3 regions of the Rhizobium sp. N122 genome follow, and region 3 is predicted to be linked to each of the others. Evidence: riboswitches for the same ligand, from Rfam matches in the RefSeq annotation. Region 3 holds a riboswitch; each other region holds the start of a gene.
The links. A riboswitch is a leader RNA that binds a small molecule or an ion and turns the genes downstream of it on or off. The one in region 3 is predicted to bind cobalamin.
Positions count from the first base shown of each region.

Region 1 (3,273 bases), on a different contig from region 3:
AGCGGCGTCTCCGTGGTGAAGAAGCCATTGATGCCGAGGAAGATTGCCGCAAGCAAGGTGGTAATCGATATGACGGTGCGGAAGCCGAAGGCATTGAAGGTGCGCGAAGCGGCAAATTTCGAGCCCATCGAGCCGAGCGCGCTGACGAAGGTGACCGAGCCCGATTGCAGCGGCGTCAGGCCGAAGCCGAGCTGCAACATGAGCGGCATCAGAAAGGGCAGGGCGCCGAGCCCCATGCGAAAATTCGAGGCGCCGAGGATCGCCGCCCGGAACATCGGGTAGCGGAACATTTTCGGATCGAGCAGCGGATAGGGCACGCGGCGGGCATGCAGGAGATAGAGGAGGCCGGCAAGGATGCCGACGGCCACCGTGACATAGCCGTAGATCACCGGCACGGCCGGCAGGCTGATCACCGAGAGGCCGAAGACGAATCCGGAAAAGCCGATGCCGCAAAGGAAGAAGCCCGGAAAATCCATCGGCCGCGGGCTGCGCGGCTCGACCGCCGGCAGGAAATGCGTGACGAGGATGATGCCGAGCACGCCGATCGGGACATTGATCCAGAAGATCCAGTGCCAGGTGAGATAGGTGGTGAGGAAACCGCCGATCGGCGGACCCATGATCGGCCCGATCAGCGCCGGAATGGTTAGCCAGGCCATGGCATCGACGAGTTCGTGGCGCGGCGTTCCCCGGACCAGCAGCAGGCGGCTGACCGGCGTCATCATCGAGCCGCCGGCGCCCTGGATCAGCCGCGCGACGACGAAGGCCGCGATCGAATTGGAAAAGGCGCAGGCGACCGAGCCGATCATGAAGACGAAGATCGCCATGCGGAAGATGTTACGCGCGCCGAAACGATCCGACATCCAGCCGCTGATCGGGATGAAGATCGCCAGCGCCACGAGATAGCTGGTGACGGCAAGCTTCAACGCGATCGGCGATGTGCCGATATCGGCCGCTATCGCCGGCAGGCTGGTGGCGATGACGGTCGAATCCATCTGTTCCATGAACAGGGCGACCGCAAGGATCATGGGTGTGAGGCGGGGCACGGGCAACCGGGATGCAAGGAGACAAATCACGGCGCCATGGGCGTCGCTCAGGATCAATTCATTTCTAAGGCAGCGACACCCGCCTGTCCATGAAGTCGATGTCGCAGGCCGTTCGAATGCCACCCGAGGGCCGGCTTGCAGTCGTGCTGCTTTCCTGAGATAGATGTGCCGTCAGGTGCCCGCCGTCTAGGCGGGAGAATCGGGAATCCGGTGCAAGACCGGAACGTGCCCAACGCTGTAAGGCCGACGCCTGCCGCTTCATATGCCACTGGCTTTTGCCGGGAAGGCTGCGGCAGACGGATGACGCCAAGTCAGAAGACCGGCCTGGCAAGATAGACCCAACCCGCGCGGACGGCGGGCGGTTGCGTTGTTGGGGATTTGACGATGCGACCCTTTGATGAGGATGCCCTGTCAGTGGCGTCCGGTTTTTCCTTGGCCGAACGCGAGGCCGTCTATCACGCGATCATGACGCGGCGCGACGTTCGCAGCCAGTTCCTGCCCGATCCCTTGCCGGACGATGTCGTGGCGCGGCTCTTGACAGCCGCCCACCACGCACCCTCCGTCGGCTTCATGCAGCCGTGGAATTTCATTCTGGTGAAAAGTCCAACGGTGCGCGCGCAGGTCCGCGATGCCTTTTCGAAGGCCAACGAGGAAGCGGCAGCGATGTTCGAGGGCGAGCGGCGCCAAGCCTACCGCTCGCTCAAGCTCGAAGGCATCGTCGAGGCGCCGCTCGGCATATGCGTGACCTGCGATCCCACCCGCAGCGGCAGCGTGGTGCTGGGGCGCACGCATAATCCGCGGATGGACAGCTATTCCACAGTCTGCGCCATCCAGAATCTCTGGCTTGCGGCTCGCGCCGAAGGGATCGGCATCGGCTGGGTCAGCATTTTTCGCGAAGGCGATCTGAAGACCATTCTCGGCATACCCGAGCATATCGAAGTGGTCGCCTGGCTCTGCGCCGGGTTCGTCGACCGGCTTTACGACGAGCCGGAACTCTCGGTTAAAGGCTGGCGGCAGCGGCTGCCGCTCGAGGAACTCGTCTTCCACGACGGCTGGGGACGCAACGAGCCTTAGCCATCACTGCTGCTGCGGCTACTGCTGCGGTTGGGGGCCAGGTGCTGCGGGATTGGCAAGATCAATCGAGCCCTGGTCGCCGGCGAGGAACTGCGGGCCGACCTGACGGACCTTGTTCTGCGTGGGATCGTAAGGGCGCTCAGACACCGATGACTGCGGCGCGGCCGTTGTCGCGGTCTCCTTGATCGGCGGATTGGTGCGGATGGTGGTGATCGAGCCCTGCTGCGGCGGTTGGCTGACCGCCTGCTTGCCGCGCATCTCGTCGTAATAGGCGGTGAGATTGCAGGCGCAGGTGTTCTTTTCACCGGGCGCGCGGTTCTTGTAGGCGAAGGCGTTCTTCATGGCGCTGTAGGGCGTGCCGGTTGCGACCGAGATCATGTTCGAGGCCTCCGTGCTCGTCACCTCGCGATAGAAGAGTTCGGTCTCGATGCCGGGGCACATCTTGGCGCAGGTCTGGGCGTCGCGGCCGAAATCAACCGAGGTGGTGTTCGAGCTGATCGGGAAGAAGCCGCCGTCGCAACTGCGCACGCACATGGTGCTGACCGGCGACAGCATATCGGCCCGCGGCAGGCCGTAATGCGGGTCGGCCTCCTCGCCGCCGCCGAGCGGAATGAAGGTATCGGAACGCATCGCCTGCTCCTCGACGCTCGGGGCAGGCTCGTCGGCACCGCGCGCGGAAGGCGCATAGAAGTTCTCGCTGTTGCAGCCGTTGCTGTCGAGCGCGGCCATCAGTTCGCGGCGGTCGTCATCGGCGCTGTTCCGGCCGGCCAGCTCGTCGCGGCGGTCCTGGAGATAAGCGATATTGTCGATCATCCGGCCTTCGGCCTGCGACAGCTCGGTGCAATAATCGGCATTCTCGCCGCCGATCACCACCATGCTGCCCGAGGTGCAGCCGTAGTTGCGCAGATCATTGCGCACCTTGCGCAGCTCGAGGTTCTGCTCGGCCATGGCACTGGCATATTGGCGGGCTTCCGGGCCGTTGCTATTGCCGATCGATCGCGGCAGGTCGGCGAGACGGCCGCGCAGGTCCTCACAGATGGCATTGGTCTGCGCGACGGCGGGCGCTGCCAAGGCGAGGAGAAGGGCGAGAGACAGGTTTCGGCGTTTCACGGCGTCGTCCCGGAATGAGCAAACGGTCGGTGGGTCGAATGCGACT
Region 1 covers NZ_LOKU01000023.1:160,229-163,501, forward strand. Annotated here, with positions in the region: gene ATY75_RS17605 (MFS transporter) at 1-1,025, opposite strand, end outside; cobalamin riboswitch at 1,200-1,386, shown strand; gene bluB (5,6-dimethylbenzimidazole synthase) at 1,428-2,117, shown strand; gene ATY75_RS17615 (DUF2865 domain-containing protein) at 2,136-3,227, opposite strand.
Region 1: another riboswitch for cobalamin. It lies ahead of bluB (5,6-dimethylbenzimidazole synthase); the one in region 3 lies ahead of ATY75_RS29285 (ABC transporter substrate-binding protein).

Region 2 (3,273 bases), on a different contig from region 3:
CCGCCGTCAGCGCCCGGATCGAGGTCTCGATCGTCTTGCCGAAATCGGCGGAATCCATCGCCGCGGCGATGTTCAGCGAGCCGAGATTGCAGGAAATATCCTTGCCCAGATGCTTGTAGGAGAGGTCGTCTTTATATTCGCTCGCCTCGCTCACCTGCAGGATCTCCGAGCAGAGATTGCTCATGGAGATGCGACCAGCAACTGGGTTCGCCCGGTTCACCGTGTCCTCGAACATGATGTAGGGATAACCGCTCTCGAACTGGATTTCGGCGAGCACCTGGAAGAATTCGCGCGCCTTGATCTTCTTCTTCGAGATGCGGGCGTCCGCCACCATCTCCCGGTACTTTTCCGTCACCGAAATCTCGGTGAAAGGCACGCCGTAGACGCGCTCCACGTCGTAAGGCGAGAACAGATACATATCCTCATTGTTTCTCGCGAGTTCGAAGGTGATGTCGGGTACGACGACGCCGAGCGACAGCGTCTTGATGCGGATCTTCTCGTCGGCATTTTCGCGCTTGGTGTCGAGGAAGCGCATGATGTCGGGGTGATGGGCGTTGAGATAGACAGCACCTGCTCCCTGACGGGCCCCGAGCTGGTTGGCATAGGAGAAACTGTCTTCGAGCAGCTTCATCACGGGGATGATGCCCGACGACTGGTTTTCGATCTGCTTGATCGGCGCGCCGGCCTCACGGATATTCGTCAGCGACAGCGCCACGCCGCCGCCGCGCTTCGACAATTGCAGCGCCGAATTGATCGACCGGCCGATCGATTCCATATTGTCCTCGACCCGCAGCAGGAAGCAGGAAACGAGTTCGCCACGCTGCTTCTTGCCGGCATTGAGGAAGGTCGGCGTTGCCGGCTGGAAACGGCCGGAAATGATTTCGTCGACCATGTCGCGGGCAAGCGCCTCGTCGCCACGCGCCAGGGTCAGCGCCACCATGCAGATGCGATCCTCGTAGCGCTCGAGATAGCGCTTTCCGTCGAAGGTCTTCAGCGTATAGCTGGTGTAATATTTGAAGGCGCCGAGGAAGGTCGGGAAGCGGAACTTCCTGGCATAGGCGTGGTCGAACAGGTCGCGCACGAAATTGAAGGAATACTGGTCGAGCACCTCCTGCTCGTAATAGCCCTCGGTCACGAGGTAATCGAGCTTTTCCCTCAGATTGTGAAAGAACACGGTGTTCTGGTTCACATGCTGCAGAAAATACTGCTTGGCCGCCAAGCGGTCCTTGTCGAGCTGGATCCGTCCCTCATCGTCATAGAGGTTCAGCATGGCGTTCAGCGCGTGATAATCGAGCGCTTCCGCCGCTTTCAAAGGGCGTTCGCCGGTGGGATGAGCAAAAGTGTTATGCGGTTTTGCGCCCGCATCCCGCGTCAGAGTTGTTCCCGTGTCCAAAACCGTTCCATTCCGTGTTTGACGTTGGCGACATCCTCCTCCGTGCCCATGAGCTCGAACCTGTAGAGGTAAGGCACCTGGCATTTGCGCGAGATCACGTCGCCGGCGAGCCCGTATGTCTCGCCGAAATTGCTGTTGCCCGCGGCAATCACGCCGCGGAGGTGTCCACGGTTCTCCGCATCGTTCAGGAAACGGATCACCTGTTTGGGAACGGCGCCCTTGCCGTCGCCGCCGCTATAGGTCGGCACAACAAGCACGAAGGGTTCGCGGATAGGGAACGCGTCCGTACCGCCCGCCGGAATGCGCGCCGCGCGCAATCCAAGCCTGGCGACAAAGCGATGGGTATTGCCGGATCGGCTGGAATAATAAACGATCAGCCCCATCGCCTTTTCCCTCGGGTCAGGAGAGCGCGCTGATCATGTCGGGACGGAAACCCGCCCAATGCCGCTCACCGGCGATGACGACGGGGGCCTGCATGTAGCCGAGGCTGCGGACGCGATCGAGCGCTTCGGCATCCTGCGAGATATCGACGATGTCGTAATCGACGCCCAGACGGTCGAGGGCGCGATAGGTGGCGGTGCATTGGACGCAGGCGGGTTTGCTGTAGACGGTAACGCTCATCATGTTCCTCGTGATGTCAAAGAATTCAGGACGCAATACTGGGATCGGGCGCCTTGCGACGTCCGGGGCAACGTTTTGATGGTGATCTGGCAAAGTCGGCGCTTTAAACGCCTGATACGATCCCTTTCGGGATTTGCGCGGGCGGCGGCCTTGATATTCTGGACATGACTTCAACCCCGAAGTGCTCATGCGGACGTTCGGGGCAGCGCAACAGGCGCGGATCATTCCGCTTTCATGCACGCGACCTTCCGGACACCCCGCCCGTGGACATCTAGTTCAAGGCAGGTCTCCTGGCTCGCGGGTCGAAGCACCCTGCCCCAGCCTTCCCGAGGCATCATGCCTCAGTGACCTGAAATCGGACAGTTGCTCGCCGCTCACAGTTGCGGGGGCAGCTCCGGCCTTGTTGCGCCGTTCTGGCGAAACGCACCGTATTCCCGTCTTAGCCTGCGATCCTGACGAATCGAAGGAACCTTGAACACTAGATATAGTATCTGAATCCAAAATCGCGTCAACGGGTGGTTTGCACATCTCGTTACGGCAGGTTTGAAATCACTGCGTTCCTGTGAAAAACATGGATAATAAAGGCTTAAACAAAACGAACTGCGGAGAAGGCCGTGATGAGCAGGGCAGCCTGGTCGGCTCCCAGGCTGCTGACAAACCACGGCCAAACCCGTGACGTCATCCTCGGCCTTGTGCCGAGGATCTACGGACGATCAATTAAGTATTTGAAAATAAATGTTTTCCTGGCAGTAAATTGCCGTGGTTAAATGCTCGGCACAAGGCCGAGCATGACGGAGGAGACTTTGTCGGCAAACCGAAAGCCGGCCTGACTGAGGATCGGCTCCGCTGTTTTCGCTTCTCGATCAGGCCCGAACCGGCAGCAGTCTTCACGCCGCCCCCGGAAAAACATTCATCCCTTTACGCGAAGCAATCGCAGCGCGTTGATCGTCACCAGCACGGTAGCGCCGGTATCGGCGAGGATCGCCGGCCAGAGGCCGGTGATGCCGGCAATGGTCGTCACCAGGAACACCGCCTTCAGACCGAGCGCGATGGTGATATTCTCTAGGATATTTCGCATCGTCCGTTTCGACAGTTCGATCATCCGCGCCACGTCGCCGACGCGGCCGTGCAACACGGCGGCGTCCGCGGTCTCCAGCGCCACATCGGTGCCGCCGCCCATGGCGATGCCGATATCGGCGGCGGCCAGCGCCGGCGCGTCGTTGATGCCGTCGCCGACCTTGGCGACGATGAATCCCTGA
Region 2 covers NZ_LOKU01000038.1:7,097-10,369, forward strand. Annotated here, with positions in the region: gene nrdE (class 1b ribonucleoside-diphosphate reductase subunit alpha) at 1-1,393, opposite strand, end outside; gene nrdI (class Ib ribonucleoside-diphosphate reductase assembly flavoprotein NrdI) at 1,372-1,776, opposite strand; gene nrdH (glutaredoxin-like protein NrdH) at 1,793-2,014, opposite strand; cobalamin riboswitch at 2,277-2,503, opposite strand; gene ATY75_RS23710 (heavy metal translocating P-type ATPase) at 2,925-3,273, opposite strand, start outside.
Region 2: another riboswitch for cobalamin. It lies ahead of nrdH (glutaredoxin-like protein NrdH); the one in region 3 lies ahead of ATY75_RS29285 (ABC transporter substrate-binding protein).

Region 3 (3,273 bases):
CCTGTCGCTGCCCGAGGAGACCCGGCTCTTTTCTGGCCACGACTATCAGCCCGGCGGCCGTCACCCGCGCTGGGAAAGCACGATAGCCGCCCAGAAAAGCGGTAATCCGCATATATCAGGCATCGACGAGGCCGGCTTCGTGGCGCTACGCCAGGCGCGCGACCGCACGCTGCCGAAACCGAAGCTGATGCTGCACGCGCTGCAGGTGAATATTCGGGGAGGCAGATTGCCGGAGCCGGAGGGAAATGGGCGGCGGTATCTGAAGATCCCGCTGGATGCCTTGTAGGAACGCAGGGAGCAGCGTTGCGGCGCGTGCTTCGAGGCTTCGCCCTCGCGGGCTGCGCGCCTCAGCATGAGGGAGGTCGGAGGGTGCCGCACCCACGACGGCGGGAACGGGAGGATCTTGTGTCGACGCTCAAGAGAGCCTCATCTTGAGGTGCGGAAGCCGAAGGCTGAAGCCTCGAAAGACGAGGCGGGTGCTCCATTCGCAGAGCGGGATGCGTTTTTGGCAAGGAGCAGCGTTGCGGCGCGCTTCGAGGCTTCGCCCTTTCGGGCTGCGCAGCTCAGCGTGAGGGAGGTTGCTGGATGCCGCGCCCACGACAGTGGGAATGGGAGGATGCTTAAGAGAGCCCCATCCTGGGGGTGAGGATGCTGGCATTATACCGGCAACAGCGCTCCGACGGTCCGTATCCATTTTTCGCTCACCCAACCCCAATCCTCCGCAATAATCATTGACGTCGTGCTGGCAGGCGACGTAACTGGGGGCGACGGTTCCCTGAAGATGACTCCAAGGGGATTAATAGGGAACACGGTGAGGACGACCCAGTAAGGGACCGAGACCGTGGCTGCCCCCGCAACTGTAAGCGGATTGTCGATCATCTCAGGTGTGGCCAGCGATTGGTCATTTCTGAAGGGCTTATGGCCCGACCACTGCGAGATATCGCGGGAAGGCGGATGAACGACTTATATCCGCAAGCCAGGAGACCTGCCGTCAATCACGATCCAATCAACCGGGCGGGGATGCCCGGACAAGGAACAGACATGATTGACCTTCTGAACCTTCGCCGAATTTCGGCATGCATCCGTCTCGATTGGGCCTCCTGCGGTTAGCACACGTATCAGCGTGCGTTCGGCCGCGCGTGCGGCATAACCGTGCCTTTTCCTTCAATCGAGGTTTTCATGCGCCAGATTCTCGCCACCATGACATTTGCCTTCGGGCTGATCGGCCTTGCGGCACCGAGCCTTGCCGCCACCCAATATCCTTTGACCATCGCCAATTGCGGTGAGCAGGTGACCTTCCAGAAGGCGCCGTCGAAGATCGTTTCGATCGGCCAGGGCATGACCGAAATTCTTTTCTCGCTCGGCCTTGCCGACAAGATCGCCGGCACGGCCGTCTGGGTCGGTCCCGTGCTGCCGCAATATGCCGAGGCCAACAGCAGGATAAAGCGTCTCGCCGACAATGATCCGAGCTTCGAATCCGTCGTCGGGCAGGAGCCAGACCTGGTGGCGGCCGAGTTCGAATGGCATGTCGGTGCGCAGGGCTCGGTCGGCAAGCGGGAGCAGTTCCAGGATCTCGGGATCAACACCTATCTTTCGCCGGCCGATTGCGTCGCCAAGGTCAACACCGATGGCGGCGACGGCGTGCGTGGGGAGTTGTTCACGATGGAGCTGATCTATCGCGAAATCGCCGAACTCTCTGAAATTTTCGACGTGACGGCGCGCGGCGATGCGCTGATCGCTGAATTGAAGACGCGCGAGGCCGATGCCGTCGCCTCGATAGCGGGCGCATCGGGCAAGAACCTGCCCGTCGTCTTCTGGTTCTCCAGCAAGGAGGTCAATGGCGACGCCTTCATCGCCGGCAAGAACAGTGCTCCGGCCTATATACTGAAGACGATCGGCGCGAAAAACGTCGTCACCACCGAGGAGGAATGGCCGCTGGTCGGCTGGGAAACCATCGCGCAGGCGAACCCCGCCGTCATCGTGCTCGCGACCATGGATCGGCGCCGCTACGCCGCCGACGATCCCAAGGTGAAGATCGATTTCCTCGAGAACGATCCTGTCACCAAAGAACTGGATGCGGTCAAGAACAGGCACTTCGTGATGATGGATGCGCAATCGATGAACCCGACGATCCGCACGATCGACGGCATCGAGACATTGGCGGAGGGCATCAAGTCCTTCGGCCTGTCGCAGTGAAGGCAATGTCGGCCGGGCGGCAGGGATGGTGGGCGCTTGGCGCGCTCACCATTGCTGCCTTCCTCCTTCTCGGATTGATGATCAGCCTTGCCGTTTCCATCGGTGAGATCGCGATCCCGCTGGCGACGACGGCGGAGGCGGTCTCCAACCGGTTGTTCGGCACGCAGTTCGAACTCAGCCGCATTCACCAGGGTATCGTCTGGGATTATCGGCTGAGCCGGGCCCTCGTCGCGGCCAGCGCCGGCGCGTCGCTCTCGCTCTGCGGCGCCGTGCTGCAGGCGCTGCTGCGCAATCCGCTGGCCGAACCCTATGTGCTCGGCATCTCCGCCGGCGCTTCGACGGGAGCGGTCTGCGTGATGATCCTCGGCTTCGGCTACGGTGTTCTCGGCCTGTCGAGCGGCGCCTTCATCGGCGCGGTCGTCGCCTTTCTGCTGGTCGGCTTCCTGGCGACGGGGGCAGGGGGAACCGGCGAGCGCATCATCCTGTGCGGCGTCGCCGGCTCGCAGCTCTTCAATGCGCTGACTTCTTATATGGTGACGACCTCGGCCAATGCCGAGCAGGCGCGCGGCATCCTGTTCTGGCTTCTGGGTTCTCTCAGCGGCGTGCGCTGGCCGGATGTCTATCTCTCGGTGCCGATCGCGCTTGCCGGCTTCGTCATCTGCATGGCCCATGTCCGGGCGCTCGACGCCTTCGCCTTCGGCACGGATGCCGCGGCCTCGCTCGGCATTGCCGTGCGCCGCGTCCAGATCCTGCTGTTCGGCCTGACGGCGGCGATGACGGCAAGTGTCGTCAGCATGGTCGGCTCGATCGGCTTCGTCGGCCTGGTCATTCCGCATGCCGCCCGGTTTCTCGTCGGGCCGGGCCATCGGCGGCTGCTGCCAGCAACAGCACTGGTCGGCGCGATCTACATGGTCGGCGCCGATATCGTCTCGCGCATCATCATCCCGCAGCAAGTCCTGCCGATCGGCGTCGTCACGGCGCTCTTCGGCGCGCCGGCCTTCGCCGTCATCCTCTATCGCGTGCGGAGGAGCGCATGAGCATTACGATCGACGCGGTGAGTTTTGCCGCCGGCGACAC
Region 3 covers NZ_LOKU01000064.1:1,670-4,942, reverse strand. Annotated here, with positions in the region: gene blh (bifunctional sulfur transferase/dioxygenase Blh) at 1-286, shown strand, start outside; cobalamin riboswitch at 752-1,008, shown strand; gene ATY75_RS29285 (ABC transporter substrate-binding protein) at 1,180-2,196, shown strand; gene ATY75_RS29280 (iron ABC transporter permease) at 2,202-3,233, shown strand; gene ATY75_RS29275 (ABC transporter ATP-binding protein) at 3,230-3,273, shown strand, end outside.